One region of the Streptomyces sp. NPDC001732 genome, then DNA from elsewhere that is predicted to be linked to it. Evidence: predicted binding sites of a transcription regulator. Region 1 holds the regulator's gene; the other holds the start of a gene.

The links. The regulator HrcA, encoded in region 1, represses chaperone genes, less so after heat shock. The targets are predictions, from matches to a motif close to TTNGCACTCNGNNNNNCNGAGTGCNAA.
Region 2: the regulator HrcA is predicted to act here: its motif matches at 6,059-6,085, upstream of groL (chaperonin GroEL).

Annotation. Positions count from the first base shown of each region.
Region 1 is NZ_JBSFFY010000001.1:213,690-228,521, reverse strand. It holds gene ACWCXX_RS00895 (carbohydrate kinase family protein) at 1-630, opposite strand, end outside; gene ACWCXX_RS00890 (MFS transporter) at 975-2,327, shown strand; gene ACWCXX_RS00885 (adenosine deaminase) at 2,291-3,283, opposite strand; gene ACWCXX_RS00880 (ribonuclease Z) at 3,320-4,228, opposite strand; gene ACWCXX_RS00875 (histidine triad nucleotide-binding protein) at 4,482-4,841, opposite strand; gene ACWCXX_RS00870 (S41 family peptidase) at 5,040-8,300, opposite strand; gene ACWCXX_RS00865 (hypothetical protein) at 8,433-8,966, opposite strand; gene ACWCXX_RS00860 (16S rRNA (uracil(1498)-N(3))-methyltransferase) at 9,189-9,935, opposite strand; gene ACWCXX_RS00855 (nitronate monooxygenase) at 9,932-11,005, opposite strand; gene dnaJ (molecular chaperone DnaJ) at 11,179-12,315, opposite strand; gene hrcA (heat-inducible transcriptional repressor HrcA) at 12,316-13,332, opposite strand; gene ACWCXX_RS00840 (MBL fold metallo-hydrolase) at 13,531-14,253, shown strand; gene ACWCXX_RS00835 (DUF3097 domain-containing protein) at 14,279-14,832, shown strand, end outside.
Region 2 is NZ_JBSFFY010000072.1:734-15,565, reverse strand. It holds gene ACWCXX_RS35315 (cytochrome P450) at 74-1,264, shown strand; gene ACWCXX_RS35310 (ferredoxin) at 1,270-1,488, shown strand; gene ACWCXX_RS35305 (hypothetical protein) at 1,879-2,778, shown strand; gene ACWCXX_RS35300 (hypothetical protein) at 2,926-4,167, shown strand; gene groL (chaperonin GroEL) at 4,275-5,897, opposite strand; gene ACWCXX_RS35290 (cold-shock protein) at 6,255-6,461, opposite strand; gene ACWCXX_RS35285 (ubiquitin-like small modifier protein 1) at 6,907-7,185, opposite strand; gene thrC (threonine synthase) at 7,217-8,518, opposite strand; SAM riboswitch class I at 8,537-8,664, opposite strand; gene ACWCXX_RS35275 (glucosyl-3-phosphoglycerate synthase) at 8,818-9,780, shown strand; gene ACWCXX_RS35270 (alpha,alpha-trehalose-phosphate synthase (UDP-forming)) at 9,835-11,265, shown strand; gene ACWCXX_RS35265 (L,D-transpeptidase family protein) at 11,392-11,985, opposite strand; gene ACWCXX_RS35260 (MarR family transcriptional regulator) at 12,408-13,439, shown strand; gene ACWCXX_RS35255 (PadR family transcriptional regulator) at 13,862-14,236, shown strand; gene ACWCXX_RS35250 (HAAS signaling domain-containing protein) at 14,233-14,832, shown strand, end outside.

The DNA of each region.
Region 1 (14,832 bases):
CTCGGCGTTGGGGAGGAACGCCTGGCAGTGCTCCAGATCGGCGAGGGCGTCCAGGTCCCAGCGGCCGGTCTCGTCCCAGCCGACGTCGGCGAAGATCCGGGCGCCGTTGCGGGCCGCGGCGGCGACCCAGGGTTCGCTGCGGCCGGGGGTGAGCGAGGCGACGGCGGCACGGGCCCGGGGCGGGCAGCACGGGAACGCCGGTCCGCCGTCGGGGACGGCGGGCCCGGGGGCCTCGTGACCGTGCGAGACCATCGTCCGCTCGCCCTCGTACGCCATCGAGACGGTCACCGGCGAGTGCCAGCCGGGGACGGTGTGCGACATGGACAGGTCGATGCCCTCGCCCTGCGCCAGGGCGTCCCAGCAGTACTCCCCGTAGTGGTCGTCGCCGAACGCCGCGGCCAGCGAGGTGTGCAGCCCCAGCCGGGCCAGCGCGGTGGCCATGTTGGCGACCCCGCCGGGGCTGGAGCCCATGCCGCGCGCCCAGGACTCGGTGCCGCGCACGGGGGCGCTGTCCAGGCCGGTGAAGACGATGTCGAGGAAGACCGTGCCGGTGAGGAAGACGTCGCAGTCCGGGTCCTGCGGGGCGCGCAGCCCGTCCAGTGGGTCGATGCCTGGATTCTCCGTGCTCACCTTGCACTCCCCGGTCGTGGCGGATCTGGCCAGTGTGCCCGATGCCCCCTCCGCGGGAGGGGGCATCGCCGCAGGTTTCCGGGGACCGGCCCCGGATCGCGCACACAGACACTGACCTGCATAAACGCCAGCTGCTACCCGAACGTTCGGAACGTAAACACAAATGTGGTCCAGATCACTCTTGGGCGCCTTTCGGCGTGCCGGACGCAGTTGATACAAATTGGCCCGCGAGCCCCGTTGGGGGCAGTTGCCGACGAGTGCCCCTTCTCCTCGCATTCACCGCATTTCCCGCATTGCCCTCCCCTGCCTTCTCCGCCTCCTCTGGCATGTCTTCAGGAACGCCCATGTCCTCGCGCCCTCGCGCCGCGTGGCCCCTGGTCGCCGTGTTCACCGCCGGTTACCTCGCCGCCTATCTGCTCCCCACCATCGTCGGGCGGCTCTCCGTCCACCTCGGCCTCGGCGCGGCCCAGGCCGGGCTGGTCGGCAGCGCTCTGCTGCTGAGTTCGGCGACCGCGGGGTTCGTCCTGGCGGGCCGGGTCGAGAGGTTCGGGCCGCGGCGGCCGGCACGGGCCGGGCTGGTGCTGGCCGCGGCGGGGTACGGCTGCGCCGCCCTGGCCGGTTCCGTGCCGCTGGTGGTCGCGGGGGCGGTGCTCGGCGGCTTCGGCTCCGGCACCGCGACCGCGGTGGCCGCCTCGGGCATCGCCGCCCAGCGCGACCCGCACCGGACCTCGTCCCTCGGACTGCTCAGCGTCTCCGCGACGGCCGGCGCCCTCTACCTGACGATCCCGCACCTCGGCGGCGGCCACCGGCTGCCGTTCGCGTCGATCGCACTGGTCGCCCTGCTCGTCTGGCCCGCCACCGCCCGGCTCGGCGGCCCCGCGCCCGCCGGCCCCGCAGCCCCGGTCACCGGCAGGCTGCCGCACCGCAGGTCCGGCCTGGTGCTGGCGGGCGGCATGCTCGTCTGGTCCATGGCGCAGAACGCGCTGTGGGGCGTCAGCGGCCGGATCGGCGTGGGTCAGGCGGGGCTCTCCGAGGTCACCGTCGGGGCGGTGTTCGCCGCCGCCCTCGGCGCGGGGCTGCTCGGCGTGATGGGCGCCGGGGTGCTGGGCTCCCGGCTCGGCCGGGCCGTGCCGATCGGTCTGGGGACCGTGATCATCGCGGTCTCCATCGTGCTCAGCTCGTCGGCCGGGGGCCTCGGCTCGTTCGCGACCGGCGAGATCCTCTGGAACACGGTCTACCCCGTGGTCCTGTCGTACCTGATCGGCCTGGCCGCCTCACTGGACGTACGGGGGCGCTGGGCGGTCCTCGCGGGCTCCGCGTCGTCCGTCGGCGTGGCCTGCGGCCCGGTCCTCGGCAGTGTGCTGTCCGAACAGGCCGGGTACCCGGGCATGGGCCTGATCCTGGGCGTCGTCACGCTCCTGGTCGCGGCCCCGGTCACGGCGGTGGCGCTGCACACCGGCGGCCGTCCGCTGGTGCCGGGTTCGGTGCGGCGCCGGGGTGGCGCCCCGGCCGCGCTGCTCGCCGTCACCACCGGGGCGGTGCCCGGCGCCGTGCCCAGGCTGGGCGCGCCCGAGCAGGCCGTCACGGAGATCAGCCCGCCCGCGCTGCGCCGGGGGCGCCCGGCCAGGAACGCGTTCCGGACGGCCGGGCCCGGGGCCGGTCAGTCGAACGCGTACGCCTCGACCTCGGACAGGTAGCGCGCCCGGCGCTCCTCGTCGTGGTCGAGGAAGGCCGCCTCGAAGGAGTTGCGGGCCAGGGTGCGCAGCTGCTCCTGGTCCAGGCCGAGCGCCTCGTGGACGGCGTGGAAGGTGTCCCCGACGTATCCGCCGAAGTAGGCGGGGTCGTCGGAGTTGACCGTGCAGAGCAGCCCGGCGGCCATCATGTCCCGCAGCGGGTGCTCCTCCAGGGTGTCGACGGCGCGCAGCCGCACGTTGGACAGCGGGCAGAGGGTGAGCGGCACCCGGTCCGCGACCAGCCGCTCCACCAGCTCCGGGTCCTCCATGCAGCGCAGCCCGTGGTCGATGCGTTCGACGCCGAGGACGTCCAGGGCCTCCCGGATGTACTCGGGCGGGCCCTCCTCCCCGGCGTGCGCGACCCGGCGCAGTCCGAGCGCGGCGGCCGCCTCGTACACCTCGCGGAACTTGGCGGGCGGGTGTCCGACCTCCGCCGAGTCGAGGCCGATCGCGCTGATCCGGTGCAGGTACGGCTTGGCCGACTCCAGGGTCTCCAGCGCCGATTCGGCCGACTCGTCGCGCAGGAAGCACATGATCAGCTGGGTGGAGACGCCGTGCTTCTCCTCGCTGCGCTCCAGCGCCCGGCCGAGCCCCTCGACGACGGTGCCGATCGGGACGCCGCGGGCGGTGTGCGCCTGCGGGTCGAAGAAGATCTCCGCGTGCCGGACGTTTTGTGCGGCGGCGCGGGCGAGGTAGGCGTCGGCGAGCTGCTCGAAGTCCTCCTCGGTGCGCAGCACCGCCATCAACGCGTAGTACAGGTCGAGGAAGCTCTGCAGGTCCTCGAAGCGGTAGGCGGTACGGAGTTCCTCGGTGTCCGCGTACGGCAGGCGCACGCCGTTGCGCTCGGCGAGCGCGAAGGCCAGCTCGGGTTCGAGGGTGCCTTCGATGTGGAGGTGGAGTTCGGCCTTGGGCAGATGCACGGGTTTCACGCTCACAGACGGTGGTGCCGGTGTGTTTCAGATGTGCCGGGAGGGTACCGGGATCCGGTCGAGGTCCCGGGCGACGGTCAGCCCGCCCTCGAACCCCGCGGCGCGGGCCTGGGCCTCGAAGACCGCCGGGTCGTCGTACCGCTGCGAGAAGTGCGTCAGCACGAGGTGCCGCACGCCCGCGTCCCGGGCCACCCGGGCCGCCTGTCCGGCGGTCAGATGGCCGTGGTCGGTGGCGAGCCGTTCGTCCTCGTCGAGGAAGGTCGACTCGATGACCAGCAGGTCGCAGCCCTCGGCGAGCACGTGCACGCCGTCGCAGAGCCTCGTGTCCATGATGAACGCGAACCGCTGGCCACGCCGGTGCTCGGAGACGTCGTCGAGCGTGATGTCCCCGATGGCGCCCTCGCGCTGGATCCGGCCGACGTCGGGCCCCGCGATGCCGTGCTCGGCGAGCTTCTCCGGCAGCATGCGCCGCCGGTCGGGCTCGACGAGCCGGTAGCCGTACGACTCGACGGGGTGCGAGAGCAGGTGGGCACTGAGGGTGTACGTGTCGGTGGTGGCGAGCACCCCGTCGGCGGCGACCGGGGCCTCGGTCAGGTCGACGGACTCGCGGTAGGCGGTGGCGTACCGCAGCCGTTCGAAGAAGCGCTGTCCGCTCGCCGGGTAGTGCGCGGTGACCGGGTGCGGGACCTGGTCGAGGTTGATCCGCTGGATCACCCCGGCCAGACCGAGCGAATGGTCGCCGTGGAAGTGCGTGACGCAGATCCGGTCGATGTCGTGGGCGGCGACACCGGCCCGCAGCATCTGGCGCTGGGTGCCCTCTCCGGGGTCGAAGAGGATGCCGTCGCCGTCCCAGCGCAGCAGGTAGCCGTTGTGGTTGCGGTGTCTGGTCGGCACCTGGCTCGCGGTGCCGAGGACCACGAGTTCGCGTGGGGACACGGTGTGCGTCGATCCGTTCCGGTCGATCGGTTCTGGGCGATGGTCCGGGACCTAAGGGCTGTCCCGTAATCCCCGGCGGGCGCGCGACGACAGCTACTTCCCCGAGCTCTCGGCTGCGCTCGAGCAGGGGAGACCCCATCCTCGCTGCGTTGTCGGAACGTCCGAATACATCCAGTATGCGGACGCCCCTCCGTCTTGCGATGCACCGCATCTGACGCCGCGCGCTGATCCACCGGGGATTACGGGAGAGCCCTTAGCCGGGGGGCCACTGCATTCCGCGACCGCCCAGGACGTGGGCGTGCGCGTGGAACACGGTCTGGCCCGCGCCGGAGCCGGTGTTGAGGACGATCCGGTAGCCGCTGTCCACGATCTTCTCGTCGGCGGCGACCTGCCCGGCCTCGCGCAGCACGTCGGCGGCGACGGCCGGCTCGGCGGCGGCGAGGGAGGCGGCGTCCGGGTGGTGGACGCGGGGGATGACGAGCACGTGCGTGGGGGCCTGCGGGTTGATGTCCCGGAAGGCGACGGTGGTCTCGGTCTCCCGGACGATCGTCGCCGGGATCTCACCCGAGACGATCTTGCAGAACAGGCAGTCCGGCTGCGGTTCTCCCGCCATGGGGTCGGCTCCTCGGGTAGGTGGTGATCGTTGTACGGCATGGTATAGGGGCGTCGACGACGGACCTCGGCCCCGTCCCTTCCCGTGACCGGGTGCGGCCGGGCCTGGAGCCGGGAGGCGGCGGACGCGCCCCCGGAGGGGCGGACGGGCACGCCGCCGGAGGAGGGGCGGTGCGCCCGCCCCCGCCTCCGGCCGTTCCTACGCCCCCGGTTGCTCCGGGGCCCGCTTCGCCGGTGTCTCCTCCAGCGCCTCCAGGGCGATCCGGATCGCCTCGTCCAACTGCGGGTCCCGCCCCGCCGCGTGGTCCTGGGGCGCCATCACGACCTCGACGTCGGGATCGACGCCGTGGTTCTCCACGCCCCAGCCGTAACCCTCGAACCAGAAGGCGTACTTGGGCTGGGTGACCGACGTTCCGTCCACCAGCTCGTACCGGCTGTCGATGCCGACCACCCCGCCCCAGGTCCGCGTGCCGACCACCGGGCCGATGCGCAGCGCCTTGATCGCGGCGTTCACGATGTCGCCGTCCGAGCCGGAGAACTCGTTGGCCACGGCCACCACCGGGCCGCGCGGCGCGTCCAGCGGATAGCTGGAGGGCCGCATGCCGCGCGGCACGTCCCAGCCGACGATGCGGCGGGCGAGCTTCTCCACCACGAGCTGCGAGGTGTGGCCGCCGCTGTTCTCCCGGACGTCCACCACCAGTCCCTCGCGGGCCACTTCGACCCGCAGGTCCCGGTGGAGCTGGGCCCAGCCCGAGCCGACCATGTCGGGGATGTGGAGGTAGCCCAGCCGCCCGCCGGAGCGCTCGTGCACATGGGCCCGCCGGTCGGCGACCCACGCGTGGTAGCGCAGCGCCTGCTCGTCGTCGGTCGGCACGACGACGACATGGCGCGGGTCCCCGCCGTCCGCCGGTGAGACGGTCAGCTCGACCGGTTTGCCGGCCGAGCCGGTGAGCAGCGGTCCGGGGCCGGTCACCGGGTCGACGGGGCGGCCGTCGACGGCCAGGAGCGTGTCCCCGACGCGCACGGCGACCCCGGGCGCGGCGAGCGGCGAACGGGCCGCCGGGTCGGAGCTCTCGGACGGCAGGATGCGGTCGATCCGCCAGGCCCCCTCGTCGGTACGGGAGATGTCCGCGCCGAGCAGGCCCTGACGGACCGATTCGTCGCGCCAGCCGCCGGGCGGCCGCACATAGGCGTGCGAGGTGCCGAGCTCCCCCTGCACCTCCCACAGCAGGTCCATCAGGTCGTCGTGGGTGGCGACCCGCTCCAGCACCGGGCGGTAGCGGTCCAGTACCCCGTCCCAGTCGACGCCGTTCATGTCGGGGTGCCAGAAGTTGTCCCGCATGATGCGCCCGGCCTCGTCGTACATCTGGCGCCATTCGGCGGCCGGTTCGAGGATGCGCCGGATGCGGGAGAGGTCGACGGTGACGCCGTCGCCGTCGTGGTCGTCGTCGGCCGGGACCCGGCTGTCGGACGGTACGACGCGCAGCTTGCCCCGGGTCTGCAGGGCGATCCGCCTGCCGTCGCCGCTGACCGCGAAGTCGCCGACGTCCGAGGCGAGTTCCTCACAGCGCAGCTTCTCCAGGTCGTACCGTTCCAGGACCGTCTCGGGCCGCCGGGCGTCGGGGCCGGGGCCGCTCGTGCCGAGCACCCCGGTCACCGGGTGGTTCAGCCACAGCAGCCCGTCCTTCGCGGCGCGCAGCGTGGAGTAGCTGGCGGCCTCGACGGGCAGCGGGACGATCCGGTCGGCGAGCCCTTCGAGGTCGATCCGGGTGACGGGCAGCGCGGTCGGGTTGTCGTGCTCGCCCTCGCCGCCCTTCTCCCGCTCGGTCGGCAGGCCGTGCCGCTGCGGGCCGAACGGGGAGGGCGTGGTGGCGGCGAGCGTCAGCAGGTGCGGGCGGCAGGTGCCGATGAACGCCAGGTCGAAGACGTGGGCGTCGTAGATCGGGTCGAAGGACCGCTCGGAGAGGAACGCGAGGTGCTTGCCGTCGACGGTGAACGCGGGCGAGAAGTCCCGGAAGCGCAGCGGCGTGGCCTCGGCGACCGAGAGGTCCGCGAGGTGGGCGAGCTTGAGCTGCCGGAGCGGCTCGGGGCCGGGGTGCGACCAGGCGAGCCAGGCGGAGTCGGGCGAGAAGACCAGGCCGGAGGCGTCGCCGTGCTCGCTGCGGTCCACCTCGTGGACCTCGCCGCTCTCCCGCTCGACGATCAGTACCCGACCGTCGTGCGCGGCGACGGCGAACCGGCTGCCGTCCGGGGCCGGGGCGAGGTCGAGGACCCGGCCGATGCGGCCCGCGGCGAGGCGGCGCGGCACGGCTCCCGGCGCGGTGCCGGTGGCCGGTGCGCACTCCAGGGCGTCGTCGCCCTCGGCGTCCGTGACCCAGACGACGTGCTGGTCGCCCTCGGCCTGGAAGGTGCGGGGCAGCCTGGCCCGTACGCCCTGTTCGGCGGCGAGCGCGCGGGCCGGGCCCTCGCGGTGGGTGACCCAGTGCACGGCACCGCGCGTGGCGACGGCGCTGCCCCGGCCCGTACGGTCGGGGGAGGCGGAGTCGAGGTGACCGGCGGCGTGCACGGGGTGCGGCTGGAGGTCGGCGCGCTGGCCGCCGAGCCGGATGTCGAGGCGGCGGGGCCCGTCGCCGTCGAGGTCGTCCAGGAGCCACAGTTCACCGGCCGACGCGTAGCAGACGCGGGTGCCGTCGGTGGTCGCGTGGCGGGCGTAGAAGTCCTCGATACCGGTGTGACGGCGCAGGTCGGAGCCGTCGGGGAGCGAGGAGTAGAGGGCGCCGACGCCTTCGTGGTCGGAGAGGAAGGCGACGCGTGCCCCGGCTCCCGGTCCCGTTCCGTCGGGGGTTTTGCCGCCGATCCACATCGGGGCCTCGATGTTCCCGTCGAGGTCGGCGTGGAGCCGGACGAACTCCGCCGGGCCGTCGGCCGGTTCCTCCGCCTCGATCCACAACTTGCCCGCCGTGCCGCCCCGGTAGCGCTTCCAGGTGGCGGCCTCGCGGCCCATGGTGGCCGACAGGAGCAGGACCCGTCCGCCCGGCCCGTGCGCGAGCGAGCCGACCGGTCCGTACGGCAGGGTCCGCGCGGGCCCGCCGTCGACCGGGACGGCCCTGGCCCAGCTGCGCCGGTACGAGGCCTGCCCGTGGGCGGTGACGACCAGCACGTCGCCCTCGGGCGTCCAGCCGCGTACGGAGGTCCGGAGGTCCCCCCAGTGGGTGAGCCGGACGGAGGGGCCGCCGTCGACCGGCGCGATGTGCACCTCGGGCGCCCCGTCCCGGGTGGAGGTCCACGCGACCCATGTCCCGTCGGGCGATATCCGAGGGTTGGTGACAGGCCGGTTGTCGGCGCTGACGCGCCAGGCCCGGCCGCCGTCCAGCGGCGCCAGCCAGACGTCGTCCTCGGCGGTGAAGGCGATCAAATCACCCTGGACATGGGGGTATCGGAGGTAGGCAGGCTGTGTCACACGATCACCCTAGGCCGCGGGCGTGCTCCGCGTAACCGGGTTGGCCGGAGTCCGCCGGGGGCCGAGGACCCGCGCACGCCCCCTCGCCCGCTCACCCGCGCGCTCCGGGAACGCCCGCTCGCCCCGGAACACCTACTTGCCCCGGAACCCCTCGGTCACCGTGACGGTCACGGTGACCGTGGGCCGGAAACCGCCGCCACCGGCCGGCGGTGGCTGAGTCACCACACCGGCCGACGGGGCGGCGTCGCAGTTGCCGAGCACATCCGCCCGGAAGACGGACCGCTCGCCCTCCGTGGCGCTCAGGTCCCCCCGCACGCACCGCCCGCCGACCTCCTGGGTCACCTTGCCGGTGAGCGCGATGTCCTTGCCGCTCCCGGTCTTGCCGGTGCAGTCGACCTTCGCGACCCGGGGTGCGGAGGCGGAGGGCGTCGAGGTCCCGGTACGGCCCCGGTCGACCCCGGCCGTGCAGCTCAGCCACTGCACGTCGACGCCGTTGCGCTCCAGCGCGCTGGTGCCGACCCGGTCGGTGGTCACGGCGATGGAAACGGAGTTCAGCCCGTCGACGGGTTCACAGGCGGCAACGCCCGCGACCGCCGCGCCCGCGAGTACGGAAGCGGCCAGAAAACGTCGGGGCCTTCGCCGGCCCCATGCCCTTGTTGTCCCCATACGGGCAGCTTCCCACCGTTCACCCGTGGAACGGTAGACGGCTTGCGGCCACAATCGGGGGCGGCTCCGGCGCGTGCGCCGGGTGTCCGACCGGACGTCAAACGGGGCGTGGTGGCACGGAGTCGGGACCGGGCGTCCGTCGCGGCAGCGCCGATCGCCCCGGCTCCCCCGTGTCCCGGTCCTCCGCCCCGCCCCGGTTCCTCCGCCGGGCGCGGGCCGGGTTCACGACCAGCGGCCGGTACGCCCCAGCAGCAGCGCCGTCGCCGCCGTGCCCGCGGTCGAGGTGCGCAGGACGCTCGTCCCGAGCCGGCAGGTCCGGGCGCCCGCCCCGGTGAAGACCGCCAGCTCGTCCGGCGACACACCGCCCTCGGGGCCGACGACCAGCACGATCCTGCCCTGTTCGGGGAGCGGGACGGTGGCCAGCGGCTCGCTTTGGTGGTCCCGGTCCTCGTGCAGGACGGCGGCGAAGTCCGCCGCGGCCAGGAGCGCGGCGACCTGTTTGGTCGTCATCGCGTCCGCCACGTCGGGGAAGCGCACCCGGCGGGACTGCTTGCCCGCCTCCCGGGCGGTGTTGCGCCATTTCGCCAGGGACTTGAGACCGCGCTCGCCCTTCCACTGGGTGATGCAGCGCGACGCCTGCCAGGGGACGATCCCGTCGACGCCGGTCTCCGTCATCGTCTCCACGGCGACCTCGCCCCGGTCGCCCTTGGGCAGCGCCTGGACGACGGTGATGCGGGGCACGGGTCCGGGCTCCTCGCGGGCCCCGGTGAGGCCGGTGACGACGAGCCGGTCCTTGCCCTCGGCGGCCCCGACGACGCCCTCGGCCCAGCGCCCGCGCCCGTCCGTCAGGACGACGTCCTCACCTGCGCGCAGCCGCTTCACCGACACGGCGTGCCTGCCCTCGGATCCTTCCAGGACGAACTCGGGCCCGTCGGGGACCTGTTCGACGACGAAGACCGGTGCGGTCACTGCGTACTCCCTGTGCTCACTGCCGCCCGTGCGGCGTCCAGTTCTTCGGCGAGCAGCCTGACCAGCCGGCCGGCCGGCAGCTCGCGTGCCATCCGGTGGCCCTGCCCCGCCCACAGCGCCATGCCCTGGGCGTCCCCGGCCCTGGCCGCCGCCTTGCGCAGCCCGGCGGTCAGGTAGTGGACCTGGGGGTAGGCGGCGGGGGCGTACGGACCGTGCTCGCGCATGAACCGGTTGACCAGGCCGCGGGCCGGGCGGCCCGAGAACGCCCGGGTCAGGGCGGTCCGTACGAACAGCGGGTTGGTCAGCGCCCGTTTGTGCAGCGGGCTCGCCCCGGATTCGGGGCAGGCGAGGAACGCCGTGCCGAACTGCGCCGCATCGGCGCCCGCCGCGAGCACGGCGGCGATCTGGGAGCCGCGCATCAGCCCGCCGGTGGCGACGATCGGTATCTGCACGGTCTCGCGGACCTGGGTCACCAGCGAGAGCAGCCCGATCCCGGTGCCGTCGGTCTGCGGGTCGTCGTGGTGGGTGGACTGGTGGCCGCCCGCCTCGATGCCCTGGACGCAGACCGCGTCCGCGCCCGCCCACTGAGCGGCCTGGGCCTCCTCGGGCGTGGTGACCGTCACGACGGTGTACGTGCCGACGCCGGCGAACGCGTCGAGGGTGTCGCGCGTCGGGCAGCCGAAGGTGAACGAGACGGCCGGGACCGGATCGTCCAGGAGGACGGCGAGCTTGGCCTCGTAGCCGTCGTCGCCGCCGCGGTCCGGGTCGCCGAGCGGGGTCTCGTACCAGGCTGCCTCGCCCGCGAGCTGGTGCCGGTACACCTCGACGGCGCTGGGGTCGGCGAGCGCCGGCTGCGGCATGAAGAGGTTGACGCCGAAGGACCGGCCGGTCAGCCCGCGCAGCTGTTTGATCTCGTGGTACATGCCGTCCGCCGTCTTGTACCCGGCGGCCAGGAAGCCGAGCCCGCCCGCCTCGGCGACGGCCGCGACGAGCTGCGGGCAGGACGCGCCGCCCGCCATCGGGGCCTGCACGATCGGATACCGGCAGAGATCGGTCAATGCGGAGGGCATGACCGCATCGTGCCATGTCCGGCACGACCGGGCGTGCGCGGCCCGCGGCCCGCGGGCCCGCTCCGGCCCGAAGCGGCTCCGTCCACCGCCGCATCCGGCCGCGGACGCCCCGGTCACGAACGCGGGACGGGCCCGCCGAGCGGGCCCGTCCCGGTCCAGGACCTGCGGGGCCGTCAGCGCCCGTTGAAGGCGTCCTTCAGCCGGGAGAACAGCCCCTGCTGGCCGGGCTGGAACTGGCCGGTGGGCCGCTCCTCGCCCCGCATCTTCGCCAGGTCCCGCAGCAGTCGCTCCTGCTCCGGGTCCAGCTTCGTCGGCGTCATCACCTCGACGTGCACGATCAGGTCGCCGCGCCCGCCGCCGCGCAGATGCGTGACACCGCGGCCGTGCAGCGGCACCGACTGGCCGGACTGGGTGCCGGGCCGGATGTCGACCTCCTCCAGGCCGTCGAGCGTCTCCAGCGGCACCTTCGTGCCGAGCGCGCCCGCCGTCATGGGGATGGTGACCGTGCAGTGCAGGTCGTCGCCGCGGCGCTGGAACACCGCGTGCGACAACTCGTGGATCTCCACGTACAGATCGCCGGCCGGGCCGCCGCCGGGGCCGACCTCGCCCTCGCCCGCGAGCTGGATGCGGGTGCCGTTGTCGACACCGGCGGGGATCTTCACGGTGAGCGTGCGCCTGGAGCGGATGCGGCCGTCACCGGCGCACTCCGGGCACGGGGTCGGCACGACCGTACCGAAGCCCTGGCACTGCGGGCAGGGGCGCGAGGTCATGACCTGGCCGAGGAAGGACCGGGTGACCTGGGAGACCTCACCGCGGCCGCGGCACATGTCACAGGTCTGCGCGGAGGTGCCGGGCGCGGCGCCCTCGCCGCTGCACGTGGTGCAGACGACGGCCGTGTCGACCTGGATGTCCTTGGTGGTGCCGAACGCCGCCTCGGCGAGATCGATCTCCAGCCGGATCATCGCGTCCTGGCCGCGCCGGGTGCGCGAACGGGGCCCGCGCTGCGACGACGTGCCGAAGAACGCGTCCATGATGTCGGAGAAGTTGCCGAAGCCACCCTGTCCGAATCCGCCCGCACCCGCACCGCCGGAGGCGGACAGCGGGTCGCCGCCGAGGTCGTAGACCTGCTTCTTCTGCGGGTCCGACAGCACCTCGTAGGCGGCGTTGATCTCCTTGAACCGCTCCTGGGTCTTCGGATCGGGGTTCACATCCGGATGCAGCTCGCGGGCGAGCCTGCGGAATGCCTTCTTGATCTCGTCCTGAGATGCGTCGCGGCGCACGCCGAGTACGGCGTAGTAGTCCGTGGCCACTTACGACTCCGCCAGGATCTGTCCGACGTAACGTGCCACTGCGCGTACCGCTCCCATCGTTCCGGGGTAGTCCATGCGGGTCGGTCCGACCACGCCGAGTTTGGCGACTGCCTCGTCGCCCGAACCGTAGCCGACCGCGACGACGGACGTGGAGTTGAGCCCTTCATGGGCGTTCTCGTGCCCGATACGTACGGTCATGCCCGAGTCCTTGGCCTCGCCGAGCAGCTTCAGCAGCACGACCTGTTCCTCCAGTGCTTCCAGCACCGGCCGGATCATCACGGGGAAGTCGTGCCCGAAGCGGGTGAGGTTGGAGGTGCCGCCGATCATCAGCCGCTCCTCCGTCTCCTCGACGAGGGTTTCGAGCAGGGTGGAGAGCACGGTGGACACGGTTCCCCGGTCCTCGCTCTCGAAGGATTCCGGCAGGTCCTGCACCAGCTGCGGGACGTCCGTGAAACGGCGTCCCACGACCCGGCTGTTGAGCCGGGCCCGCAGATCGGCGAGGGAGGTCTCGCCGAACGGAGCGGGGCAGTCGATCATCCGCTGCTCCACCCGGCCGGTGTCCGTGATGAGCACGAGCATCAGCCGGGCCGGCGCCAGCGAGAGCAGTTCCACGTGCCGCACCGTCGACCGGGTCAGCGAGGGGTACTGCACGATGGCGACCTGCCGGGTCAGCTGCGCGAGCAGCCGTACGGTGCGGCCCACGACGTCGTCGAGGTCGACCGCGCCGTCGAGGAAGTTCTGGATGGCGCGGCGCTCCGGCGACGAGAGGGGCTTGACCCCCGCGAGCCTGTCGACGAAGAGCCGGTAGCCCTTGTCCGTCGGGATGCGTCCCGCACTGGTGTGGGGCTGGGCGATGAAGCCCTCGTCCTCCAGCACCGCCATGTCGTTGCGGACGGTCGCCGGGGAGACGCCCAGCTTGTGCCGCTCGGTGAGCGCCTTCGAGCCGACGGGCTCCTCGGTGCCGACGTAGTCCTGGACGATGGCACGAAGCACTTCGAGTCTGCGTTCGCTGAGCATCGCGCACACCTCCAGCTGTGTTTCCTCGGTCGGCCACCGGGCCTTCCCGGCTCTTTCCCGGGAATCCCCCTGGCACTCTGTCATCGCGAGTGCCAGCAATCCCCCGGTCAGTGTACGGCGGTCGAGTGGGGGCCTAGCAAGGGCGACCGGCCACACCGCCGCGAGACGTTCGCAGGTGGTTGCCGATAGCGTCGCGGTATGAACGCCTCTTGGGAAGAGTACGGCTGGGAGCGACTCGGTCACGGAGTGGGCCGACGGCGCCTTCCCGGGTGGGACGCGACGGTCGCGCTGGTGGCCGGAACGGACGGAGTGCTGCTGTACGACACCGGATCGTCACTGCGCGAGGGCGCGGAACTGCGGGCCCAGACGCAGGCCCTGCTGGGCCGGAGGGTGACGCATGTCGCACTCAGCCACCCCCATTTCGATCATGTGCTGGGCACCGCCGCGTTCTCCGGCGCCGAGGTCTACGGCGCGGCCGGCACGGCGGAGATGATGCGGCGGGAGGCCGACGACCTGCGCGTCTCCGCGGTGCGCCAGGGAATTTCCGAGCACGAGGCGGCGGAGGCCGTCGACGCGCTGGTGGTGCCGCAGCACCAGGTGTGCGGGGAGCGGACGCTCGACCTGGGCGGCGGGCGCGAGGTGCTGCTCGCCGACCTCGGCCCCGCGCACAGCGGCCACGACCTGGTGGCGGTCGTGCCCGGCTCCCCGGCGATCGTGCTCTGCGGCGACCTGGTCGAGGAGTCCGGTGAGCCGCAGGCGGGCCGGGACGCGTTCCCGTCCCGCTGGCCGGCCGCGCTGGACCGGCTGCTGGAGCTGGGCGGCGAGGACGCGGTGTACGTACCGGGGCACGGGGCGGTGGTGGACGCGGCGTTCGTACGGGAGCAGCGCGGACAACTGGCCGACCGCTTCGGCGTGTCGTGACCCGTTGTCGTCCTATCGTCGTCCGATGCGCAGCTACCGGCCCGACCTGACCCCGCCGTGGAAGAGGTCCGCCCCCGTTCCCGAGGTCCCCGCCGAGCCCGATCTGGTCGTGGAGGAGGTCTCGACCGGATTCTGCGGTGCGGTGATCCGCTGTGAGAAGACGGCCCAGGGGCCGACGGTGACCCTGGAGGACCGTTTCGGCAAGCACCGGGTGTTCCCGATGGAGCCGCGTGGCTTCCTGCTGGAGGGCCGGGTGGTCACGCTCGTACGCCCCTCGGCCGCCGCCCCGGCGCGCCCCGCCCGCACGGCCTCGGGCTCGATCGCGGTCCCGGGGGCGCGGGCCCGGATCGCGCGGGCGGGCCGGATCTACGTGGAGGGCCGGCACGACGCGGAGCTGGTCGAGCGGGTCTGGGGCGACGACCTGCGGATCGAGGGCGTGGTCGTCGAGTACCTGGAGGGCATCGACGACCTCCCGGCCGTCGTGCGCGAGTTCTCCCCCGGCCCGGACGCCAGGCTGGGCGTCCTGGTCGACCACCTGGTGCCCGGCTCCAAGGAGTCCCGGATCGCCGACCGGGTGTC
Region 2 (14,832 bases), on a different contig from region 1:
TAAAGCGTTGTTGACCTTCCGGAAGGACCGCTTCTACGTTTGTAAGCAGCTGCTTACATATGGGAGGCCCGCAGTGACCACAGCAGATGCCGCGCCCCTCGCCTATCCCTTCAACACCGCCGAAGGACTCCAGCTCGCGGAGGAGTACGAGCGCGTACGGGACCGGCCGGGGCTGTTACGGGTCCAGATGCCGTACGGCGAACCGGCCTGGCTCGTCACCCGTTACGCCGACGCCCGGCTCGTCCTCGGCGACCAGCGCTTCAGCCGGGCCGCCGCCGCCTCGCACGACGAGCCCCGGCAGTCCGAGGGGCAGCGCGACGGCGGCATCCTCGGCATGGACCCGCCGGACCACACCCGGCTGCGCTCCCTGGTCGCCAAGGCGTTCACGGTCCGACAGGTCGAGAAGTTGCGCCCCCAGGTGCGGGAGCTGGCCGCGGGCCTCCTCGACGACATGGAGGCGGCCGGGCAGCCGGCGGACCTGGTGGACCTGTTCGCGCTGCCGCTGCCGGTGGCCGTGATCTGCCGGATGCTGGGCGTGCCCACCGAGGACCGGCCGCGCTTCCGGGTGTGGAGCGACGACGCGCTGTCGACCAGCTCCCTCACGGCGGAGGAATTCGAGGCCAGCCGCGACGAACTGCGCGCCTACATGGCCGGGTTGATCGAGCAGCACCGCCGCGAGCCGCAGGACGACCTGATGACGGCCCTGATCGAGGCCCGCGACGGCCGCGACCGGCTCTCCGAGCTGGAGCTCGTCGACCTGTGCGTCGGCATCCTCGTGGCGGGGCACGAGACCACCGCCTCCCAGATCCCCAACTTCGTCCTCACCCTGCTCGACCACCCGGAGCAGCTGGCCCGGCTCAGGGCCGAGCCCGAGCTCGTCCCGAACGCGGTGGAGGAGCTGTTGCGCTTCGTGCCGCTGGGCAGCGGTGCCGGTCAACCCCGGTACGCCACCGAGGACATCGAGGTGGGCGGGACCCTCGTCCGGGCGGGCAGCCCGGTCCTGGTCGCCGTCGGCGCGGCCAACCGCGATGCGCTGCGGTTCACGGCCCCGGGGGTGCTCGACGTCGCCCGCGAGGGCAACCAGCACCTCGGATTCGGCCACGGCGTCCACCACTGCCTGGGCGCCCCGCTGGCCCGGCTGGAGCTCCAGGAGGCCCTGTCCGCGCTCATCACCCGCTTCCCCGGGCTGCGGCTGGCCGACGACGTGACGTGGAAGTCCGAGATGCTGGTGCGTGGGCCGCGCGTCATGCCGATCGGCTGGTGACCGCGATGAGCTGGAACGTACGCGTCGATCAGCGGCTGTGCCAGGGATCGGGCATGTGCGCGGGAACCGTCCCCGAGGTGTTCGCCCTGGACGGCGAGCGCGCACGGGCGCGGGCCGAGGGGATCGAGCCGGACGAACGGGTCCTGGACGCCTCCGACATCTGCCCGGCCCTGGCGATCACCGTGCACGAGGGCGACACCGTCATCGGCCCCCGCCGCGACTGAGCCCCACCGCGACTGAGGCCCGTCGCGACCGAGGTCCGTCGCGACCGAGGTCCGTCGCGACCGAGGCCCCCACCGCCCCGGTCGCCCGTCGTCGTACCGGGGCTCAAGCCTCGGAGTCCGAGCGCTCTTTTCGAGGAACGGGTGGGTGGGTCCGTACCCACCCACCCTCCCTGTCCGGCGAGTTGGCCGACGGGACGGTCGGCGAGTCAACCTCGCATTGACCCCTTGTGACCGGTTTGCCACGGACGGTGGCGACCCTCTAGCGTTCCGGGAGCAGGGCCATCCCTGCAGAAGTAGAACGACCCCTGCCGGTGGTGAGAACACCGAAAACAGGGGTCTGACCACTTCGATCGCAAGGCCCTTGCGATCTCAGAAAGGCATCGCGATCTCATGGCTGACAGTCAGCTTAGTGCTGCGCCCCGCGCACCGCACATCTCCCCTCTCACCCCCTCGCACCCGCATCCGATGGCCGGTCCGGGGTACGGAAAGCGTTCGGCGCCCGCTCAACTCCCTCGTACGGAACGCGATTTCGCGCATCTTCCGGCCCGTGAGGCGTCCATCGCCGCGTATCTCGACCGGCTGCCCGAGGGCGCCGACATCTCCGTGAAGACCCTGGCCAAGGTGCTTCCGTACGGCCAGTGCGCCCTGCGCACCGCGCTCAACCGGCTCCAGAACGCCGGGCGTCTGCGGCGCGGCAGCGAGTGCGTGGCCCGGGACGAGTGCCTGCTCTGGGTGACCCGCACGTTCTTCTCCCGGACCGCGCGGGACGACGCGTGGTGGGCGGCGTTCACCAGGGGCGACGTACCACCGGAGGAGTCCCGGCAGCGGCCCACCCGCTCCCGCGCGTTCGTCCTGCTCGCCGCGCTGGGGCGCACCGCACCCTCGCTCACCCTGTCGGCGGCGGACTGCGCGGCGCTGGAACCGCAGGTCACGGCGTGGTTCGAGCGGGGCGCCACGGAGGCGGAACTGCTGCACGCCCTCACCGACGGGCTCCCCACCCCCGTCCATCACGCGGCGGCCCTCGTCCGCAGGCGACTCACCGACAAGATGCCACCCGAACGGGTGAGTTCGGCGCAACAGCGAACGGTGCTGCGCACCCTCGAATGCAGCGAGTGCCGCGCGCCGGGCAGCGAACGGGCCCTGATCGGCGGCCGGTGCGGGCAGTGCCGGGGCGAACCGGCCGCCCGGCCCGCCGGCCCGGACGGTGCCGTACCGGCGGAAGGGGTGCGCGAGCGGATGAGCGGGGTCCGGGCCGCGCTGGCCCACCGCGCCGGGCACACGCGCCACTGACCCCCGGCCGCCCCTCCCCCTGGTCACCCCCTGTCCGAAACCGGCTCCCACCTGGGGGTGGTTTGAGCCGCTTCCCTGACCGGACCACTACACCCCGTGCTCCCCTTTGCGCGTGTTGTGACGAACCAGCCCAAAGGGGAACGACCCATGTCCGAACCGTCCCACGCGCAGATCGCCTCGGGGCTCCAGAACAGGCCCCCCATCGCCCTGGTCCCCGGCCCCCGCCTGGACGCCGAACCGCACAGTTCCCTCCCGCTGCCGCCCAGCGCCGTGTGGGAGCTGCCGGGCGGCACCGCCCGGGTCTACTTCGGCGAGGGGAACAAGGCGCTCGTACGGCCCGTGATCGTCGCCGACGGCTTCGGCACGGGGCCCAGCACGCTGGTGTCCGCCTGGGAGGCCATGGAGTTCGGCGACTACGCGCTCATCAGCGAACTGCGCCGTCGCGGCCGTGACGTCGTCCTCCTCGGCTTCCACGAACGCGGTGCGTCGATTCCGGACAACTCCACGACCGCACAGGCCGCGATCCTGCGCACCGCCGCCGAGCAGCAGGGCCGCACCCCGCTGGCCGTGGGCGGATTCGGCACGGGCGGCCTCGTCACCCGACACGCGCTGGCCGCGATGGAGAGCCGGGACGTCGACCACCGGACGGGGCTGTACTTCTCGTACGACAGCCCGCACCGCGGCGCCTGGGTCCCGCTCTCGCTCCAGGCGTTCGCGCACTACATCAGGGACCTCGACAGCCGGTTCTCCGACCAGATCAACAGCCCGGCCGCCCGTCAGCTGCTGTGGCGGCACATCGAGGAGTGGGACGGCACACCGAAGCGGAGCGACGAACGCACCGCGTTCCTCGCCGAGATGCGGACGGTCGGCGAATGGCCGCGCAGGCCGCGGCTGATCGGCGTCGCCAACGGCGCGGCCGACGGCATCGGCACCGACGCGCGGGCGGGCGAACTGGCCCTGGAGGGCAGGGGGCCGTCGATCGCGGGCACCAGGCTCTACACCCAGCCCCCCGGCGACGACGAACTCGCCGCGGAATTGCGGGTGGTGACGCAGAAGACGAGAGAGATCCGCACGGGAGGGCTGCCGTCCATCGACGGCGCGCCCGGCGGCTCGCTGGAAGGTTTCGGCATCCTCGCCGACGGGCTCAACGCGCTCGCCGCCCCGCTCGGCCTCAAGACCGACGTGCGCATCCGCTCGCACTGCTTCGTGCCGTCCGTCAGCGCGGTGGACATCGGCGACCTGGACACGGACAAGGAGCTGTACATGGACATCTCCCGGCTTCCGTACGAGACGAGCGGGCTGGACGAGTTCAGGCTCGCCTCCCGCAACGAGGGGCACGCCCTGGTGACGGAGGAACTCTCCACCTGGCTGCTCGACCGGCTTCCGTAACGGACGGGCGCCGCGGGCGAAAGCACCGGGAACGACATCGGCCCCCGGACCAGGTGGTCCGGGGGCCGATGCGGCAAAGCTGCGCAGGAACTACCGATCCGTCAGGATCAGAAGTCCATGTCACCGCCCGGCATGCCGCCCGGGGCAGCCGCGGCGGCCTTCTCCGGCTTGTCGGCGATGACGGCCTCGGTGGTGAGGAACAGCGCGGCGATGGACGCGGCGTTCTGCAGGGCGGAACGCGTGACCTTCGCCGGGTCGAGGATGCCCTCGGCGATCATGTCGACGTACTCGCCGGTCGCGGCGTTCAGACCGTGGCCGACGGCCAGGTTGCGCACCTTCTCGACGACGACGCCGCCCTCGAGACCGCCGTTGACGGCGATCTGCTTCAGCGGGGCCTCCAGGGCCAGCTTCACGGCGTTGGCGCCGGTCGCCTCGTCACCCGAGAGCTCCAGCTTCTCGAAGACGGCCGAGGCCTGGAGCAGAGCCACGCCACCACCGGCGACGATGCCCTCCTCGACGGCGGCCTTGGCGTTGCGCACCGCGTCCTCGATGCGGTGCTTGCGCTCCTTGAGCTCGACCTCGGTCGCGGCACCGGCCTTGATGACGGCCACGCCGCCGGCCAGCTTCGCGAGGCGCTCCTGGAGCTTCTCGCGGTCGTAGTCCGAGTCGGAGTTCTCGATCTCGGCGCGGATCTGGTTGACGCGGCCCTGGACCTGGTCGCTGTCACCGGCACCGTCGACGATCGTCGTCTCGTCCTTGGTGATGACGACCTTGCGGGCGCGGCCGAGCAGGTCGAGACCGGCGTTCTCCAGCTTGAGGCCGACCTCCTCGGAGATGACGGTGCCACCGGTGAGGATGGCGATGTCGCCGAGCATGGCCTTGCGGCGGTCACCGAAGCCCGGGGCCTTGACGGCGACGGACTTGAAGGTGCCACGGATCTTGTTGACGACCAGGGTCGACAGGGCCTCGCCCTCGACGTCCTCGGCGATGATCAGCAGCGGCTTGCCGGACTGCATGACCTTCTCCAGCAGCGGAAGGAGGTCCTTCACGTTGCTGACCTTGGAGTTCACGATCAGGATGTACGGGTCGTCGAGGGACGACTCCATGCGCTCCATGTCGGTGGCGAAGTACGCCGAGATGTAGCCCTTGTCGAAGCGCATGCCCTCGGTGAGCTCCAGCTCCAGACCGAAGGTCTGGGACTCCTCGACGGTGATGACGCCTTCCTTGCCGACCTTGTCCATGGCCTCGGCGATGAGCTCGCCGATCTGGGTGTCGGCGGCGGAGATGGAGGCCGTGGAAGCGATCTGCTCCTTGGTCTCGACATCCTTCGCCTGCTCCAGGAGGGCGGCGGAGACGGCCTCGACGGCCTTCTCGATGCCCCGCTTGAGGGCCATCGGGTTGGCACCCGCGGCGACGTTGCGCAGACCTTCGCGGACGAGGGCCTGGGCGAGAACGGTGGCGGTGGTCGTACCGTCGCCGGCGACGTCGTCCGTCTTCTTGGCGACCTCCTTGACCAGCTCCGCACCGATCTTCTCGTACGGGTCCTCCAGCTCGATCTCCTTGGCGATGGAAACACCATCGTTGGTGATCGTGGGGGCGCCCCACTTCTTCTCAAGGACGACGTTGCGACCCTTGGGGCCAAGGGTGACCTTGACGGCGTCGGCGAGCTGGTTCATGCCGCGCTCGAGACCGCGCCGGGCCTCCTCGTCGAACGCGATGATCTTGGCCATGTGAAGTGGTCCTCCCGGACAGGGGTGGATTTCTCCGGACCGGGAGGCGCCCGCGACGGACGGCCTGCGTGACCGGTGGTTCCTTGCCCCGCCGGCCTGCGGGCCTCACCGGCCCGATCCAAGTTCTGTCACTCTCACCTGGAGAGTGCTAACGCCAATAATTAGCACTCGACCATGGAGAGTGCAAGCGCCTTCGAAGAAGGCCCGATGAGGGATGGCGGTCGGGCGACGGGAGGGCGCAAGCGCCCCCGGAGAAGGGGCGGCGCCGGGCGACACACCGGAACGCACGGAGGTCCGTACCCCTGGGGGGTACGGACCTCCGTGCGTGAGTGGTGTCGTTGGCCGACCGCGCCGTGCTCAGCCGACGGCGAGCTTGACCATGTCCGCCTGGGGCCCCTTCTGGCCCTGCGAGATCTCGAACTCAACTCGCTGACCCTCTTCGAGGGTGCGGTACCCGTCCATCTGGATCGCGCTGTAGTGGACGAAAACATCCGCACCACCGTCGACCGCGATGAAGCCGTACCCCTTCTCCGCGTTGAACCACTTGACGGTGCCCTGAGCCATGCCTAACTCCCCTATTACTGGCCCTTGCGCGGGGCCGCACTTCGCGGTCCCGGGTCAGAACCCACCCTCCGACAGGAGAGGGTGCGTGCGCCGGAACGCGTCGACCGCGGCCGAATGTATCTGCCCAACTGCCCTCTGCAACAGGTCAATCGGACGAGAAATCTCGACAGCACCGAACGCCCGAATATGGGGAATTCATAAGGTTCCAGGGCAAGTCGGGCCAGACAAAAGTGACTTATGCCGCAGGGGGTCCGGGCACTTTGGCTGCATCTTGTCGTGGCGCGGCGCATTCTCGTATGCGGGCGGCACGGGCAGCTGGGGGGACTTCCCACACTCTACCGCGCTCAACCATGCAGAATTGCCCCCTCCGTTTCAAACCCGAAGAGGTTCGAAACCGGAGAGGGCAATTCCGTTCGGATGGGTCGGCATGCGGCCGGACGGTGTGTCAGCAGCCGCCCGCGACGGCCGGGATGATCGAGATGCCGGCGCCGTCCGGCGTGGCCGTCTCCAGACCGTTCTCGAAGCGCACGTCGTCGTCGTTGACGTACACGTTCACGAAACGGCGCAGCTTGCCCTGGTCGTCCAGGACGCGGGCGGCGATGCCCGGGTGGTTCTTCTCCAGGGACTCGATGACCTGGGAGAGGGTCGTGCCCTCCGCCGGGACCTCGGCCCGGCCGCCCGTGTAGGTGCGGAGAATGGTGGGGATGCGGACCTTGACGCTCATGATGGGGTGGCCTTCCTGGAGTCCCGGGTGGTCAGCTGGTGGCAAGGCCCGCAGCGCGGAACGCGTCCAGGCTGGGGCGGATCGTCGCGGTCGCCTGCGAGGTGGCGGCCACCGCGTCGAGGGTCTTGAGGCCGTCGCCCGTGTTGAGGACGACGGTGGTCAGCGCCGGGTCGATGACCCCGGCCTCGATGAGCTTCTTCGTCACACCGACCGTCACCCCGCCCGCCGTCTCCGCGAAGATGCCCTCGGTGCGGGCCAGCAGCTTGATGGCGTCGACGACCTGCTCGTCGTTCACGTCCTCCACCGCGCCGCCGGTGCGGCGGGCGATGTCCAGGACGTACGGGCCGTCGGCCGGGTTGCCGATCGCGAGGGACTTGGCGATGGTGTTCGGCTTCTGGGGGCGCACGACGTCGTGACCGGCCTTGAAGGCGGCGGAGACCGGGGAGCAGCCCTCGGCCTGGGCGCCGAAGATCTTGTACGGCCGGTCCTCGACGAGACCGAGCTTGATCAGCTCCTGAAGACCCTTGTCGATCTTCGTGAGCTGCGATCCGGACGCGATCGGGACGACGATCTGGTCCGGCAGCCGCCAGCCGAGCTGCTCGCAGATCTCGTACGCCAGCGTCTTGGAGCCCTCGCCGTAGTACGGGCGGAGGTTGACGTTGACGAAGCCCCAGCCCTCGCCGAGCGGGTCGCCGATGAGCTCCGAGCAGAAGCGGTTGACGTCGTCGTAGTTGCCCTCGATGCCGACCAGCTCACCGCCGTACACCGCGGCCATGACGACCTTGCCCTGCTCCAGGTCGTGCGGGATGAACACGCAGGAGCGGAAGCCCGCGCGGGCGGCGGCGGCGCCCACCGCACCGGCGAGGTTGCCGGTGGAGGAGCAGGAGAGGGTGGTGAAGCCGAAGGCGCGGGCGGCCTCGACGGCGATCGCGACGACCCGGTCCTTGAAGGAGTGCGTCGGGTTGCCGGAGTCGTCCTTGACGTACAGGCCGCCGGTGACGCCCAGCTCGCGGGCGAGGTTGTCGGCCTTGACCAGCTTGGTGAAGCCGGGGTTGATGTTGGGCTTGTCCGCGACGTCCGCGGGGACCGGCAGCAGCGGCGCGTAGCGCCAGATGTTGTTCGGGCCGGCCTCGATGCGCTTCTTCAGCTCGTCGGGGGAGCCGCTCGGCAGGTCGTACGCCACTTCGAGCGGTCCGAAACAGGACGCGCAGGCGAAGACGGGGCCGAGGTCGAAACGCTCGCCGCACTCGCGGCAGGAAAGCGCCGCGGCAGGTCCGAGGTCGACGGGGGAAACGGAGGAATCGGTGTTCGCTGCAACGGTCTGCACAGCCATGATGGCGGAGGCCCTTTCTCCTCATCTTCCTTGTGGCGCATTTCGCCACAAGACGGAATTGGCACCTTCCCCACCGTGTCCTCGCGGTCGGCAGGAGGGTTGCCGGGACTTCAACGGGCCGTTCCCTCAGTCCCTCTGGATGAGCTCTTTGGCACCGGATCTTCGATCCGGGCGTTTATTGGCAGATGGACCCCGACATGCGACGGTCATCCGCGTTGTTCAAGACTGTAACCGAAGCATCAGGCTGCCGAGACAGCCGTCCGAACCGCGAGATGGATCACATACAGGGAGTATCGACCGTGCTGGAAGAGGTCGAACGCTGGCTGGCCGGGCGTTCCTGGTCGGCCGCCGACCGTCCGTTGGAGCGTCTGCTGGCAGCCAAGGCCGGGGAACCGCGCCGCAGCAGCGTGAGCGTCGTGCTGCCCGCGCTCGACGAGGAGGCGACGGTCGGTGACATCGTCGCCACGATCCGGCGCGAGCTGATGGAGAAGGTCTCGCTGGTCGACGAGCTGGTGGTGATCGACTCCGGCTCCACGGACGCCACCTCGCAGGTGGCCCGGGAGGCCGGCGCCCGGGTGGTGCACCGCGACGCGATACTCCCCCGGATACCGGCCGTGCCCGGCAAGGGCGAGGTGCTGTGGCGGTCCCTCCTGGTCACCGGCGGCGACATCGTCTGCTTCGTCGACGCCGACCTGAAGGACTTCTCGGCGGACTTCGTCTCCGGCATCGTCGGCCCGCTGCTGACCGATCCGGACGTGCAGTTCGTGAAGGCGATGTACGACCGCCCCTTCGGGGACGGTCCCGGCGGGGCGGCGGCCCAGGGGGGCCGGGTGACCGAGCTGGTGGCCCGCCCGCTGCTCAATCTGCACTGGCCGCAGCTGGCCGGTTTCGTCCAGCCGCTGGGCGGTGAGTACGCCGTGCGCCGCTCCCTGCTCGAACAGCTGCCGTTCCCCGTCGGCTACGGAGTGGAGCTGGGACTGCTGGTCGACGCCCTGCACACGGTGGGGCTGGACGCGCTGGCCCAGGTGGACGTGGGGGTGCGCAAGCACCGGCACCAGGACGGGCAGGCACTGGGCCGAATGGCGGCGGCGATCTACCGGACCGCCCAACTACGCCTGTCCCGGGGCCACTTGGTGCGGCCCGCGCTCACCCAGTTCGAGCGCGGCGCGGACGGCTTCGTACCGCGCACCCATGCCGTGGACACCGAGGAGCGGCCCCCGATGCGGGAGATAGAGGAGTACGTTTCACGCCGCGCGGCCTGATCCGGCCCGACTTCGCACGTTTGGGCGGTTCGCGATCGGGCTAGATTCCGCAACATGGTCTCCGAGCACGATCCCAGGTCCGCTGCCCGGTCCGCCGAGCGGTCCGGCCCCCGCTCCGACACCCGGGTCCTCGTCGCGTCCAACCGCGGCCCGGTGTCGTACACCCTGGGCAAGGACGGATCGCTCGGTGCCAGACGGGGCGGCGGGGGCCTGGTCTCCGGGCTGAGCGCCGTCGAGGACAAGCTGTGGGTGTGCGCCGCGCTCGGCGACGGGGACCGGGAGGCGGTCCGGCGCGGGCTCGGCGAGCCGGGCGTACGGATGCTCGACATCGACGCGGACGTCCACGCGGACGCGTACAACGGCATCGCGAACTCGGTGCTCTGGTTCGTCCACCACATGCTGTACCAGACGCCGCTGGAGCCGGTCTTCGACGCGGAGTTCCGGCGGCAGTGGGCCTCGTTCGAGACCTACAACCGGGCCTTCGCCGAGGCGCTCGCCGAGGAGGCCGGGCGGGGCGCGGCGGTGCTGGTGCAGGACTACCACCTGGCGCTGGTGCCCGGCATGCTCCGCGAGCTCCGCCCGGACCTGCGGATCGGACACTTCTCGCACACCCCGTGGGCGCCCGTCGACTACTTCCGGCTGCTGCCCGACGACGTCGCCGAGCAGTTGCTGCGCGGCATCCTGGGCGCGGACCGGGCCGCCTTCCTGACCTGGCGCTGGGCCGACGCGTTCGTCGACTGCTGCACCCGGATCGTGGGCGGCACCGGCCGGACCGACGTCGGGGTGCACGGCCTCGGCGCGGACGCGGACTTCCTGCGCCGCCGCGCGCACGAGGCGGACGTGGACGAGCGGATGGCCGCACTGCGCGAGCAGACGGGCCCCGGCCGGAGGACGATCGTACGGGTGGACCGGACGGAGCTCTCCAAGAACATCGTGCGCGGCCTGCTGGCCTACCGCGCGCTCCTCGCCGACCGCCCCGAATGGCGCGAGCGAGTGGTCCACGTGGCGTTCGCGTACCCCTCCCGGCAGGACCTCGCGGTGTACCGGGACTACACGGACGAGGTACGGCGGGTCGCCGACGCGATCAACGCCGAGTACGGCACGGCGGGCTGGACGCCGGTGGTGCTGCACGTCAAGGACGACTTCGCCCGCTCGCTCGCCGCGTACCGGCTGGCCGACGTGGCGCTCGTCAACCCGATCCGCGACGGCATGAACCTGGTCGCCAAGGAGATCCCGGTGGTCTCCGACCACGGCTGCGCGCTGGTGCTGTCACGGGAGGCCGGGGCGTACGAGGAGCTGGGCGGCGACGCGGTGGTGGTGAATCCGTACGACGTCTCCGCGACGGCGGGGGCGCTGCACGAGGCACTGACGATGGCGGAGGACGAGCGGGCCGCGCGCACGGCGCGGCTGGCCGCGGCGGCGGTCGCGCTGCCGCCGCAGCAGTGGTTCCTGGAGCAGCTGGACGCGTTGCGGCGGGAGGCTTGAGAAAGCGGACCCGTCCGGCGACCGGGGACCCGGCGTGGCAGCCGTCGGGGCTCGCTTCGCCGTGCGGCCCCGATGCGGGAAGTGTCCCGGCCCACCCCCGTGCGGCCGGGACACTTCCCGCGTCGGTCAGGGAACGACGTAGAGCTTCTTGGGCCAGCCCGTACGGTCCAGCCGCGAGAACAGATCCTTGATGTCCTGCGGATTCAGCTTGATGCAGCCGTTGGAGAAGTAGTCGTTGGGGTTGCGGTCGGTCCACTTCTCGGACTCGATCGTTCCCTGCCGCCCGTTCGGCTTCATCTCGCTGTGGATGAACAGCTCGGTGCGCTTGGTGCGACCGTTCTTGCAGACCTTGTCCGACAGCTTGATCACGAAGCCGTTGATGATGCCGTCGAAGTTCTTGCGGTGCCACTGGACCGCGTACGGGTGCCGGGCGTCGGCGTTGGGCAGCCACCCCTTGCCGACCGCGCACTCGTTCGTGACCTGCCCGGAGCCGGCCTTCCACCGCTTGATCACCTTGTCGCGTCCGGGCACCCGCTTCACCAGCTCCAGACGGGAGTTGGTGACCGTTCCCTTGTTGAAGCGCAGGTAGTAGGTGTCGGTGACGGCGGCCGATCTGCTCGTCTCCTCCCCGGCCTGCGCCGACGGTGTCAGCGTCGCACTCAGTCCTGCGGCGAGGACGGTGGCGAGGGCGAACGGTATGACGCGCGTTTTCAGGTTCACTGGATCCCTCCCTATGGGTCATCGGTCGTGGAAGCCTTCTCCACCGCTTCTGCTCCCCCCCGGTGGAGAAGGCTTCGTGCGAATGAGGCGTTGCAGTGCCGGAACCGCGGTCACCGGTCCTCGGCCTGTGCGCCGCGCCTGCTTCGACCGCAATCCTGCTGACCCCCGGCAGGACGGGCCACCCTTTTCGGTCCTGGCCGAAGCGCCTGCCCGGGACCCCGGCGCTCTCCGCCGAAACGGAGGGCGTACGGAACTCGCCAGGCGGAACCGGGAACGGAGGGCGTACGGAACTCGCCAGGCGGAAGCGGGAACGGAGGGCGTACGGAACTCGCCATGTGGAACCGGGACTTGAAGGCTCCTTGCGGCTGCCGGGAGAAGAAGAAGACTGGGTGGTCCGAGGACGGGCAAGTGGAAGGCTCTCCATGCTGCGCATTCACTTCACATCGGAAGATCTCGCCAGGACGAGGGTCCTGACCACCTGGGGCCCCCTCGGGGAGACGCTCCTCAGCCTGACGACCCTGGGGCAGAACAACACCGAGGCGCTGTTCGGGGGCTGGCGCCGGCGCGTGTCCCGCGCATCGGAAGCACCCGCTCACCCTGCCTCGGCACTCTTCTGCGGCGGAGCCCTGGACCTGTTCACCCTCACCGGGCCCGCCCAGTCGTTGGAGGAAGGTCTGGAGGCCCTCCTGGCCGCCCGCCCGGACCACGTGCGGGACGAACTCGCGGGGGCTTCCGCCGCCTTCTCCCACTACGCAGGGCGCCCCGCCCCCTGGGCCGGAACGTCGTGGGCGGGCCTCTCCCACGACCGGGCCGCCCGTCGGGAACTGGTGCGGTTCCTCCACGACTACCACCGCGTCGCCGTGGCCCCCCACTGGTCACGCATACAGTCACGGCTCCAGTCGGAACAGACCAGCCACGCCCGCCTCCTCGCGAGTTCCGGTGTCGAGGCGATGCTCGCGGGACTGCCGCCGGGCTTCCGCTGGCGCTCCCCGGTGCTGGAGATCGGACGCGGCGCGCTGACGGGGGAGCTCGCCCTGGGAGGCCGGGGCCTCACTCTGGTGCCTTCCGCCTTCTGCCGCACCCGGCCCATCGCCTACAGCAGCACGACGGACGACCAGGCCCCGTTCGTGCTGTTCGTCCCCGTCATCCGCAGCGTCTCCGACTCCGCCGACATGCTCACCGGGCCCGGGAGCGGAACCCACCGGGCCCTGGCCGCGCTCCTCGGACGGACCCGCGCCCAAGCGCTCGACGCCATCGGCCACGCCCCCTGCACCACCGGACAGCTCGCCGAAGCCCTGTCCGTCTCCCCGGCCACCTCCAGCGAGCACGCCACCGTGTTGCGGCAGTCCGGACTCATCTCCACCACCCGCCACGGCAGCACCGTCCTGCACGCGGTGACCCCCCTCGGTTCCGCCATGCTGAACGGCCGTCCGAACCCCACGGTTCCGGCCTGACCCGGGCGGAGGGCCCCGGGGGGGTGTTCCGAAAGTCCCGCCAGGCCACAGCACTAGTAGGGCTTGGTCATGTTGGTGCGGGGTCTGGCATGTCGCGGTGACAGGTGGGGCAGGCGCCGCACCACACCGGTCACCACCACCGACCCGGTCGACGGCGACATCCACCAACCCCCCTGCTCCTCCAGCTCCTGGTCCGCCACAGCATCGGCATCGGATCACCGGGCGCGCCCCTTCCGGCTGCGGCGCATCATGACGCCGCCTGCTGCCGCAGGCGCAACCGCCGCTGCTGCTCGGCCTGATCCAGCTGCGCCCAGCGCTCGAACGCCTCCCGCACCAGATCCGTCAGCTCGGCCAGCACCGGGGGATGTCCAGAGAAAGGCCCCCCTTCCCTGCTGCCTGCCTCGCCAGGTATCTTGCATCACATGGAACCAGGCTATTCAGCTAAGCAGGCTCGGGCAACCGCCCAGCTGCGCAAGGGCGTCCTGGAGTACTGCGTCCTCGCTCTCATGCGGGACCGCCCTCGCTACGGCGTGGAACTCCTGGCCGCCCTGGAGGACTCCGGTGCCCTGGCCACCAGCCAGGGCACCGTCTATCCGCTGCTCTCCCGGCTCCGCCGCGACGACCTGGTCACCACCACCTGGCAGGAGTCCGCCGTCGGGCCGCCGCGCCGCTACTACGCGCTCACCGGCAGTGGCCGGGCCGCGCTCGAGGAGTTCACTCTCCTGTGGCCCGGCTTCCGCAACGCCGTCGACGCTTTCTTGAACGTCCCCCGCCCCTCCCCTGGAGACCCCGCATGAAGACCGCCGACCTTGTCCAGGACTACCTCCGAGCCGTCGAGCGCGAGGCATCCGCACTGCCCGCAGAGCGCCGCCAGGAACTCCTCGCCGACCTCGCCGAACACATCGAGGTCGCCCGTGCCGAACGCCCCGGCACCGCAGTCGTCGTGGTCCTGGCCGAACTGGGCGACCCCCGCACGATCGCGGCGACGGCACTGGCCGAGGCCGCCCACGGGAACGCCTGGGTCCCGGCACGCAGCCACGGCGACGACGCCCCGTCCGCCCGGCCCGGCAGAGTCCACCCCCTGGTCCCGCTCCTGATGCTCACCCTCGTCGCCCCTTTCGGGATGGTCTTCCCCGACCAGCCGGGGCCTGTGTTCGGCGTCCTGTTCCGCGTCATCGGCGCCGTCCTGCTGTGCACCTCGGTGCACTGGCGGGCCGTCCAGAAAACCACTGGCGTCCTGCTGACCGCCGTCCTGCCCACAGTCCTCATCGCCACCTGGAACCTCTCCTCCGGCGCCCTGCAGGAGGACAGCGCTCCCGCTCTCCTGCCCAACCTGGTAATCACCGCCCTGATTGCCGCCGTGTGCACCTGGCTCTGGAGGATCCGCCGCGCC